One region of the Polymorphospora sp. NPDC050346 genome, then DNA from elsewhere that is predicted to be linked to it. Evidence: riboswitches for the same ligand, from Rfam matches in the RefSeq annotation. Region 1 holds a riboswitch; each other region holds the start of a gene.
What was found. A riboswitch is a leader RNA that binds a small molecule or an ion and turns the genes downstream of it on or off. The one in region 1 is predicted to bind cyclic di-AMP.
Positions count from the first base shown of each region.

Region 2: another riboswitch for cyclic di-AMP. It lies ahead of AB0I42_RS31565 (NlpC/P60 family protein); the one in region 1 lies ahead of AB0I42_RS24325 (C39 family peptidase).
Region 3: another riboswitch for cyclic di-AMP. It lies ahead of AB0I42_RS21455 (hypothetical protein); the one in region 1 lies ahead of AB0I42_RS24325 (C39 family peptidase).

Region 1 is NZ_JBFAKM010000025.1:102,605-105,870, forward strand. It holds gene AB0I42_RS24320 (helix-turn-helix transcriptional regulator) at 1-379, opposite strand, end outside; cyclic di-AMP (ydaO/yuaA leader) riboswitch at 793-932, shown strand; gene AB0I42_RS24325 (C39 family peptidase) at 1,322-2,035, shown strand; gene AB0I42_RS24330 (SDR family oxidoreductase) at 2,091-2,828, opposite strand; gene AB0I42_RS24335 (peroxiredoxin) at 2,933-3,266, shown strand, end outside.
Region 2 is NZ_JBFAKM010000043.1:41,252-44,517, reverse strand. It holds gene AB0I42_RS31570 (peptidoglycan recognition family protein) at 1-1,237, opposite strand, end outside; cyclic di-AMP (ydaO/yuaA leader) riboswitch at 1,467-1,606, shown strand; gene AB0I42_RS31565 (NlpC/P60 family protein) at 1,701-2,663, shown strand; gene dcd (dCTP deaminase) at 2,724-3,266, opposite strand, start outside.
Region 3 is NZ_JBFAKM010000021.1:7,841-11,106, reverse strand. It holds gene AB0I42_RS21460 (TetR family transcriptional regulator) at 1-218, shown strand, start outside; gene AB0I42_RS21455 (hypothetical protein) at 330-1,385, opposite strand; cyclic di-AMP (ydaO/yuaA leader) riboswitch at 1,389-1,518, opposite strand; gene AB0I42_RS21450 (cation diffusion facilitator family transporter) at 1,676-2,590, opposite strand; gene AB0I42_RS21445 (hypothetical protein) at 2,970-3,266, shown strand, end outside.

The sequences.
Region 1 (3,266 bases):
ATGACGGGATTCCCGCGGTGGCGTGTTCGGCCTGGCGGCGGTAGACGCTGGGCGGGACGCCGACGAGTTCGGTGAAGCGGGTGCTGAAGGTGCCCAGTGAGGCGCAGCCGACGGTGAAGCAGACCTCGGTGACGCTGAGGTCGCCGCGGCGGAGCAGGGCCATGGCGCGTTCGATGCGTCGGGTCATCAGGTAGGAGTAGGGCGATTCGCCGTAGGCGAGCCGGAACTGGCGGCTGAGGTGTCCGGCGGACATGTTCACGCCGCGGGCGAGGGCCTCGACGTCCAGCGGCCGGGCGTACTCCCGGTCGATCCGGTCCCGGACGCGGCGCAGGCGGGCGAGGTCGCGCAGGTGCTGCGTCGTGGCGGAGTTGCTGGTCACGTGCGTGATGGTGCCATGGCGGTGGTGGGGTTGCCCAGCGTGGTCGGGGTGGTTCGGCCGGCTTTTTCCCACTGGTGGCCGGGCGTCACACGGGCACCTTTGGTGTCGTGGCGGGTGGCCTGGCTGCCCGTACCCGATGATTTGGCCGAGAGGGCATGGGGGTCGTCTTTTCGGTGGCGTCGTGGTCGGGTGATGTATCGACGGTGGGCCTTGGGGGCGCCGTTGTTTCGGTGGTGCACACGCCGTCCGTTCCGTTTTGGCTTTACTGGGCGCTTGCGGCCCGGCTTCGCCCGGGTGCGGCGAACGCGAGTGCGATAGATCGCACCGCCAGAATCCGGTCTTGGCAGGGCGGGAGGGCGGCCAGTACGGTCGGGAAATCCGTTCCGGTTGTTGGGTCATCAGCCGATGGCGCCGGAGCGGATCCGCTTAGTCGTATTCGTACGAGCCGGGGACCCAAGCAATCGGGGTGAATCCGTGGGCCGATGCCTGCGGTAGGGCGACCTTTCCCGTCCGAATCCGTCAGCTAACCCGGTAGGCGGTTGTGGAAGGAGACGACTGTTCGTGCGGTACCGAGCGTGCCTGGTTGGCACATCCCCCATTTCCCTGTCGTGCGGCCGTTTGTCGCGTGGACCGACGATCCTGGCTGTTTGCTGACGCCGGATCACTGATCACGACACCAGATCGGTTCGGAATCGACTGAGCCGGCCGTTGCCGGCTGTCCTTTTCCTGTTTCGCGTCTCCCGTTGTGGCGGCGGTGCCGTTTGCGGCCCGCTGTCGGTTGTGCGGGCCCTGTCCCGGGTGGGTCGCGATTCGTCGGTCTGGTCGACGTCTGCCGTTTTCGATTGGGACGCCGACGACAGTCGGCGGGTAATGGAGCTTCAAGTGGAAAACTCTCGTTCGTACAATCCGTTCCGTCGGGTTATCCCCAACCGTTTCCGTTCGGTGGCCGTGGCGTCGGCGGCCGTGCTGGCGGTGGCCGCGACGACGGGCAGCCTTTCGTCCGGTACCCCGACCGGTGCGGAGTCAAACGCGGGCGCCGAGTCGGGTGTGGTGCAGTTGGCGCTGACGCCGGAGCGGGCCCAGGCGGCGCCGCCGCAGGAGGCCGCCCCGAAGGAGGCCGCACCCAAGGAGGCCGCCCCGAAGGCGCCGGCGGAGAAGACGTTGTCGTACGACTTCCAGTACCAGCCGAACGCCTACTACTGCGGTCCGGCGTCGACCCGTATCGCGCTGAGCGCGCAGGGGCACACGCCGAGCCAGGACAACCTGGCGGGGCAGCTGGGTACGACGTTCGCCGGGACGAACTCGTCGCACGACATCGCGCGGGTGTTGAACAAGGTGGTCGGCGGGGACGCCTACCGGGTGCGGGAGATTCCCGGCCAGAAGGCGACGTCGGCGCAGATGGACCGGCTGCAGGCGGACGTGGTCGAGGCGGTCGGCAAGGGGCGGCCGGTGGTGGCGAACATCGTCGGCGGGGCGACGGACAACGACGGCTTCTGGCGCAGCTTCCCCGGTGGGCACTACGTGACGATCGTCGGTTACGGCGACGAGGGGCGGCAGGTGCAGGTCGCCGATCCCAGTGGTGTCGGTCCGGCGAGCTACTGGATGAGCACGATCACGATGGCGCACTGGATGGCGTCGCGCGGTTACTCGTACTGACCGGGTACGTACGGAACAAAGGGCCGGCCCTGGTGGGCCGGCCCTTTGTCGTGGGTCAGAGTCCGCCGGCGACGCGCAGGATGGTGCCGGTGGCGTACGACGCCTCGGGGCTGAGCAGCCAGGCGATGGCGTGGGCGATCTCGGGTGCGTCGCCGGCGCGGCCCAGTGGTGCGCGCTGGGCGATGCGGTTGGGGCGGTCGGGGTCGCCGGAGACGGTGTGGATGTCGGTCCAGACGGTGCCGGGTGCGACGCCGTTGACGCGGATGCCGCGTGGGCCGAGTTCTTTGGACAGGCCGATGGTGAGGGCGTCGACGCCGGCCTTGGCTGCGGCGTAGTGGATGTATTCGCCGGGTGAGCCGAGGGTGGCGGCGGCGGACGAGACGTTGACGATGGCGCCGCCGGCGTTCATGCGGCGGGCGGCCTGTTGGGCGCAGAGGATGGCGCTGACGAGGTTGACGTCGATGACGTGGCGCAGGTCTTGCGGGGTGAGGTCGACGAGCGGGCCGATGCGGCTGGTGACGCCGGCGTTGTTGACCAGGCCGGTGACCGCCCCCAGTTTCGTTTCGGTCTGGTCGAACAGGTCGGTGACCTGGTCGGGGTCGGTGACGTCGGCGCGTACGGCGATGCCGCGCCGGCCGGTGGCGTGGACGTCGGCGAGGACGGTTTCGGCGGCGGCGGCGTCGTCGCGGTAGCACAGTGCGATGTCGTGTCCGGCGGCGGCGAGCCGGCGTACGGTGGCGGCGCCGATTCCGCGGCTGCCGCCGGTTACCACGGTGACCGGTGTGTCGGGCACTGCCCACTCCCCCTCTTTCGGCTGGTCGTGGTGGTGACGCTACCGCGCCGCCGTCCGGTGTGGATGGCCGGCGTACGGTGGGCCGGTCGACGACGTGGAGGTGCGTGGTGGCCGGTCTGGGCAAGGGTGATCTGGTCGAGGACTTCGAACTGCCGGACGAGACGGGTGCGCCGCGGCGGTTGAGTGCGCTGCTGGCGGACGGGCCGGTGGTGGTGTTCTTCTATCCGGCGGCGCTGACGCCGGGGTGTACTGCCGAAAGCTGTCATTTCCGGGACCTGGCTGACGAGTTTTCGCAGGTGGGGGCGCAGTTGGTGGGGGTCAGTCGTGACTCGGTGGAGCGGCAGCGGGAGTTCGCCGGCCGGTACGGGTTCGGTTATCCGCTGCTGTCCGACGTCGACGGGTCGGTGGCGCGGATGTTCGGGGTGCGGCGGGCGTTGC
Region 2 (3,266 bases), on a different contig from region 1:
TGCCCATGTTGCTGGCGAGCGTGCCGGGCACGTTGTCGTGCCCGATGATGTGCTGCCGGTCGAGCGGGATGCCGAGCCGCAGCGCCAGGTGCCGCACCAGCTTGGCGGAGGTGCGGTACATCGCCTCGGTGTACCAGGTGCCCTGGGCCGCGAAGCCTTCGTGCTCCAGGCCGATCGCCTTGGCGTTGACGAACCAGTTGCCGGCGTGCCAGCCGACATCCTTGGCCTTCAGGTGCTGGGCGATGTGCCCGTCGACCGAGCGCAGCGTGTAGTGCCAGCTCACCCAGTTCTTGTCCTGGGCCAGCCGGGTCGTGCCGGCGAAGTAGCCCTCGGCGTCGTGGATGACGATGTACTCGATCTTCTGCTGGGCCGGCCGGTTGCCCTTGTCGTGGTTGCCGTAGCTGGTCGGAACCGTGCCGTCGCCGCGCAGTTCGTACGGTGCCGGCAGCCACTCGCAGGAGATGTCGTCCGGGCACTCCAGCCCGTCGGGGCGGGCCAGCTTGCGCAGGCCGAGCCGGTCCAGCCAGGACGTCGCCGGGGTGAGGCCGGCGTGCCGGGCCAGGCTGACCTGGTGGCCGTCGTCGGTCCGTCGGGTCGCGCCGGTACGGATCGTCGAGTAGACCTCGTCGGCGAAGGCGGCCGCCGCGTCACGGGTGTCGGCGCCGGAGTAGCGGGCGACCGCGCCGTACCAGTCGGCCGGGTCGCTGCCGGCACCCTGCGGGGCACCCAGTTCCCGCTGGTACACGGCGAGCAGCGCGGCGCCGCCGCGGATGTTGACCACCGGGTCGGTACGCAGCGCCTCGGCTCCGGCCCCGGTCAGTCCGGCGGCGGTGCCGAGGGTACGCAGCGCCGCCTCGTCCGGCGGGTTGGGCGCGGGGTGTTCGAGTTCGATCGCCTCGCGGGAGGTGTCGCCGCGCGGGTCCTCGTGGGTGCCGTGGTGGCCGGGCACCGGCAGGCTCGCCACGTGCGCGGCGTCGGTGAGGTGCATCGGGCCGTACCCGCCGCTCGTGCTCGGCGTGCCGGCGTTGGTGTCCCAGCGCGACTGCAGGTACGACACGCCGAGCAGGATGCTCTCCGGTACGCCGTACTCGGCGGACGCGGCGGCGTACTGCTGCTGTCTGGTATCGGTCGGGGCTGGCACGGCGGGTGCCGGGCTGACCGGCACGAGCGTCGCGGCGCCGACGACCGCGACGCTGAGCAGGATCCGCCTGCCCGTCGGCTTGGTGAGACGCTGCATCGAACCTCCAGTCGGATTGATCTATGTCGTCACCTTCGTCCGTGTGGCCGCTCCCGTCAATGGATTCCGGACGATGTCTGCGTACTGTAGGAAACTTTCATGCCTGACTGACTGCGACAGACTTGACACGCAACGGATTTCACAGGTCCGGTGGTTGCGCATTGATAACGGCGCTGCCTAATGTGATGAACCGTCGAGCGGGATCCGGCCATCCACCAGGGATGGCGTCGACTCGACACCGCCGAGTCACAACAAGGTCGTGAGCCGGGGACCCAGAAGTAACCGGGGTGAATCCGCAGACTTGCGGTAGGGCGCAACTCTCCCGCCCGAACCCGTCAGCTAACCCGGTAGGCGGTCCGAAGGAGAAGGAGCACCGACCCCGGTGGCTGATCATGCACCGTGGCGCCGACCCTTCCGGCCGGCGACCGCCGGCCGACCGCCGGCCCTGCCACGTCTCCGCCGGTTGACGAGGACAACCGTCTTCGTCGCCGTCGCCAGTGTCGCCATCGTCCTCTTCGGAGCGGTGCCCGCCCAGGCCGAGCCGACCGTCGCCGAGATCGAAGCCCAGATCGACAAGTCGTGGAGCCAGCTCGAGCCGGTGATCGAGCAACACAACGCCACCCGCGAGCAGTTGGCGACGAAGAAGAAGCAGGCCGACGGCCTCGCCGCGAAGATCGCCCCGCTTCAGCTCCAGGTCGACCTGGCCATGGAACGCGTCGGTCAGTTCGCGACCCGCGCCTACAAGGGCGGCAACACGTCGGCGTTGAACTCGATTCTCACCAACGGCTCGCCACAGACCCTCGCCGACCAGCTGGAACTGCTCGACCAGTTCGCCCGCCGGCAGGCCCGCGACATCCAGAGCGTGGTCGACCTCAAGGCGCAGTACACGGCGCAGAAGGGCCCGCTCGACACCCTCGTCGCCCAGCTCACCACCACCGAGGCCGAGCTGGCAGCCAAGACCAAGCAGATCAACGCGGACATCAAGAAGCTCCAGGATCTGCGGCTCAAGGCGTACGGCACCTCCGGCGGCCTCGGCTCGCTGCGTCCGGCGCCCTGTCCGGCGACGTACCCGGGTGGGCCGGCCAGCACGGTCGCCAAGTTCGCCTGCTCCCAGATCGGCAAGCCCTACGTCTGGGGCGCCTCCGGGCCGAACGGCTACGACTGCTCCGGCCTGATGCTCGCCGCCTGGGGCAAGGTCGGCGTACGACTGCCGCACAACGCCGCCGCCCAGCGCCGGATGATGCCCTCGATCAGCCGCTCCGAGCTGCGCCCCGGTGACTTCGTCTTCTACAACTCCGACCTCAGCCACGTCGGCATGTACGTCGGCAACGGCTGGCTGGTGCATGCCTCCCAGGCCGGCGTACCGGTCCTGATGAAGCGCTACGACAACGGCACGATTCACAGCTTCGGCCGCCCCAGGATGTGACGGCGACGCCAAAAGGGGCGCCTCCCTCGACGGGAGGCGCCCCTTTACTGCCTTCGTGCCTCAGCGGACCGGCCAGGTCCGCCAGTTCTGCCACGAGCGGCTCGGCGTCGGCCCACGCTGCCCCTGGTAGCGCGAACCGTAGACCGCCGACCCGTACGGGTGCTCGGCCGGCGACGACAGCCGGAAGATGCAGAGCTGACCGATCTTCATCCCCGGCCAGAGCGTGATCGGCAGGTTGGCCACGTTGGACAGCTCCAGCGTCACGTGCCCGGAGAAGCCCGGATCGATGAAGCCGGCCGTCGAATGCGTCAGCAGGCCGAGCCGGCCGAGACTCGACTTGCCCTCCAGTCGTCCGGCGAGCTGGTCGCCGAGGGAGATCACCTCGAGCGTCGACGCGAGCACGAACTCGCCCGGATGCAGCACGAACGGCTCCCCGTCCGGCACCTCGACCGCCGAGGTCAGGTCGTCCTGCTGCACGGACGGGTCGATGTGCGTGTAGAGATGGTTGTTGAACACCCGGAAGAGCCGGTCGAGCCGTACGTCGATACTCGACGGCTGGACCAGGGCCGGATCGAACGGCTCCAGCGCCAGGGTGCCCGCCTT
Region 3 (3,266 bases), on a different contig from region 1:
CGGCGCTCCAGACCGAGCTGCGGCGCGGCCAGGAGGTGATCGTCGGATGGGGCGTGGTGTGGCTGCGCGACCTCGGCTCGACCGACCCGGCGCGGGACACCCGACTGGTCATGGACCACCTGGACGGCACCATGCTGCACCAGCTGTCGATGCCGGTCGCCGACTTCGACCCCCGCCCCGGCATCCGGGCCGTGCTCGCCGGCGTACTCGGTCGTTGACGACGATGGCCGGTGCCGGGACCGGCGCTGACGACGATGGCCGGTGCCGGGATCGGCGCCGACGACGATGGCCGGGCGCCCCTCGGGCGGCCCGGCCATCGGTCGCTTCGGCTAGTACACCGACAGGTGTACGTGGTTGGTGTGGTCGCTGGACGGGTCGCCGCCGCCCCGGTAGGCCTTCCAGCCGCTGCCGGGCAACCAGATCTGCTTGAACCAGATCACGTAGAGCACGCCGAGCCGGCTGGCGTTGTTGACGTAGTACGCGGCCAGGTTGTTGCCGTACGTGCGGTCGCCGCCGGTCGCCACGCCCCCGAACCCGCCCTTCTGGGCGGCGAAGTCGCAGGCCCGGCCCTTCGGGTGTTCACCGGAGCCACCGCTGCGGTAGCAGGAGACGTACCGGGTGAAGCCGGCCGCCTTGGCCTGGTTGAGCGCGTGCAGCGTGCGCGGGGTGATGCAGCCCGAGGTGGTCGGGTCGTTGATCGTGCACCCCTCGCTGGGCCACGAGCCGTTGGCGTTGCGCGGTGCCGGCTTCGCCGACGCCGACCCGGAACCCGACCCGGAGCCCGAGCCCTGCACCCCGGAGCTGGACTGGCCGCTGCCGGCCTCGGCCAGTGCCCGTTCGGCCTGCTTCTTGCGCTGGTCCATGGTGGCGAGCTGCTTCTTCTGCTCGCGGATCTCGTTGTCGACCGCGGCCCGGGCCCGGGTCTCCTGCTCCTGCGTCTCCTGGAGCAGGCGCAGCTGTCGGTCCTCGCTGGCGGCGAGGTTGCCCAGCGCCGTGGTCCGGTCGAGGAAGCCCTCCGGTGAGCTGGTGTTGAGCAGGGCGGCGATCGGCCCGATCCGGCCGGTGCGGTAGGCCCGCGAGGCCAGTTCGCCGACCGCCTGGCCGCGTACGGTCAGCTCCTCGCCGATGGTCTTCAGCCGGGCGTCGAGTTCCCGCTGGCGCTTGGTGGAGTTGTCGAGCGCCGCCTTGGCGTCGACGTATCCCTTGGTCGCGGCGTCGAGCTGGTCGCGCAGCTTCTTGGTGCCGCCCTCGTCGTCGGTGTCGCCCGGCGCGAGTGCCTGCCGGGCCGGGACGCTGCCGACCGGCGCGGCGGTCGCCGGTGCCGCGCCGAACGCGACGGCGACGGCCAGCAGCGCGGCCAGGAGTCCTTTTTCTCTCAACCTCACGAACAGTCCTTCCGTCAGCCGCCGACCGGGTTAGCTGACGGGTTCGGGACGGAAGATCCCTACCGCTGTCGCGGATGCACCCCGAGTAACGATGGTTCCCCGGCTCGCCAAGGCGATTAGGCGACGGCCGCCGCAGGCACCGAGGGGCGCCGCCCGGCGGAGGCCGCGGCCGAGCCTACCGGTAGCCGTCCGGCGGGCGGGGGACAGCAAGTGCGGTGATCCACTGATATTTCAGGACAAAGCTGGCCGACAGTATCGGGCAGGTCACGAAACTTAAGTCGCAGCTAAGGTCACCAGTGCGCCGGGCCGCAATCGCCCTTCGACGCAGCGGGTTCGACCTGCAACGTGGCGTGTTCGATGTGGAAGTCGTCGTGCAGCGCCTCCCGCGCGGCGGCCAGCACCGCGCCGACCTCGGCGGCCGGGTCGACCGTCAGGTGCGCCGAGGCGACATCCATGCCCGAGGTCAGTGTCCACACGTGCAGGTCGTGCACATCCGACACCCCGGGTACGGCCGCCAGCCGGGCCTGCACCGCCGGCACGTCGAGGTGCTCCGGGGCGGCCTGGACCAGGATCCGCACCGCCGCCCGGGCCAGCTTCCAGGTGCGCGGCAGGATGAACATGCCCACCGCGACCGCCACCACCGGGTCGACCCAGTACCAGTCGGTCAGCGTGATCAGCCCGGCGGCCACGATGACCCCGACCGAGCCGAACAGGTCGCCGAGCACCTCCAGGTAGGCCCCGCGCACGTTGATGCTCTCCTGCGCGCCCGCGCGCAGCAGCATGAACGCGACGATGTTGGCGATCAGGCCGAGTACGGCGACCAGCATCATCGGCCCGGCCAGCACGTGCGGCGGATCGTCGAACCGGCGTACCGCCTCGATCAGGACGTAGATCGCGACCCCGAAGAGCAGTACGGCGTTGGCCAGCGCGGCGAGCACCTCGAGCCGGTAGAGGCCGAAGGTCCGCTGCGGGTCGCCGGCCGCCCGGCGGGCCGCCGTGATCGCGGCGAGGGCCATCCCGATCCCGAGTACGTCGGTGAACATGTGCCCGGCGTCGGAGAGCAGCGCCAGCGAGCCCGTGATCAGGGCGGCGACCGCCTCGACCACCATGAAGACGGCGATCAGGAAGAAGGCGGCCCACAGCCGTCCCCGGTGCTTCTCGCCGGCCCGCTTCGCCTGCGCGCCGTGGTCGTGCCCGTGTCCCACGCGCTCCGCCCTCCGTCCGGTGGCCACCCCGGCGGCGGCCCGATCCAATGTATGTTCACATCGCTATGTATGCAAACATTGCATTGGTAACCACTTCCGGTAACCGTCACGGGCGCCGGATGCCCCCTCGTGGGTGGTTACGCCCGGTGAGCGTTGCCCGGGCCGGTGGTGAACCGAGCTGGAACTCCTCGGCCGGCCGGCCGGTCCCGAAGCGGGCGAGTTGTTGGGCAATTCCAACGGGGAGGAAAGCGGCGGCTAATTGGCATACGGGCTCCAAAAAATGGGTGTGTTCAGAGGGCTTATGCTGTCGCGTCGTGGGCCGGATGGCCTGTATGGCAAATGAATGATCGTCGCCACTCCGTGTTGGAGGTCCCGTCGCATGCCGCCGCCCGTTGGGGACGACCTGTGGTACGGGCCGGATGATCAATGGCCACGGCATGACCATCCGTCATTCCGGAATGCGTTCCGGGTGGCCCGGAAGGCCGGCTGGCACTTCCGGGGCACCCTTGGTCACGGGTTTGGTCGTGCCTATTGTGGTCGGGTCGATCGCGGTGGCGAGGTCTGCAAAGTCATCGTCAACAGCACGCCGAAAGACCCTGAGAGTCGGGTCAAGGATCTCCTCCGGGCGGTGCGGGACTGCCCGCATCGCTACGCGGGCCAGACGTCGCAGTTGGGC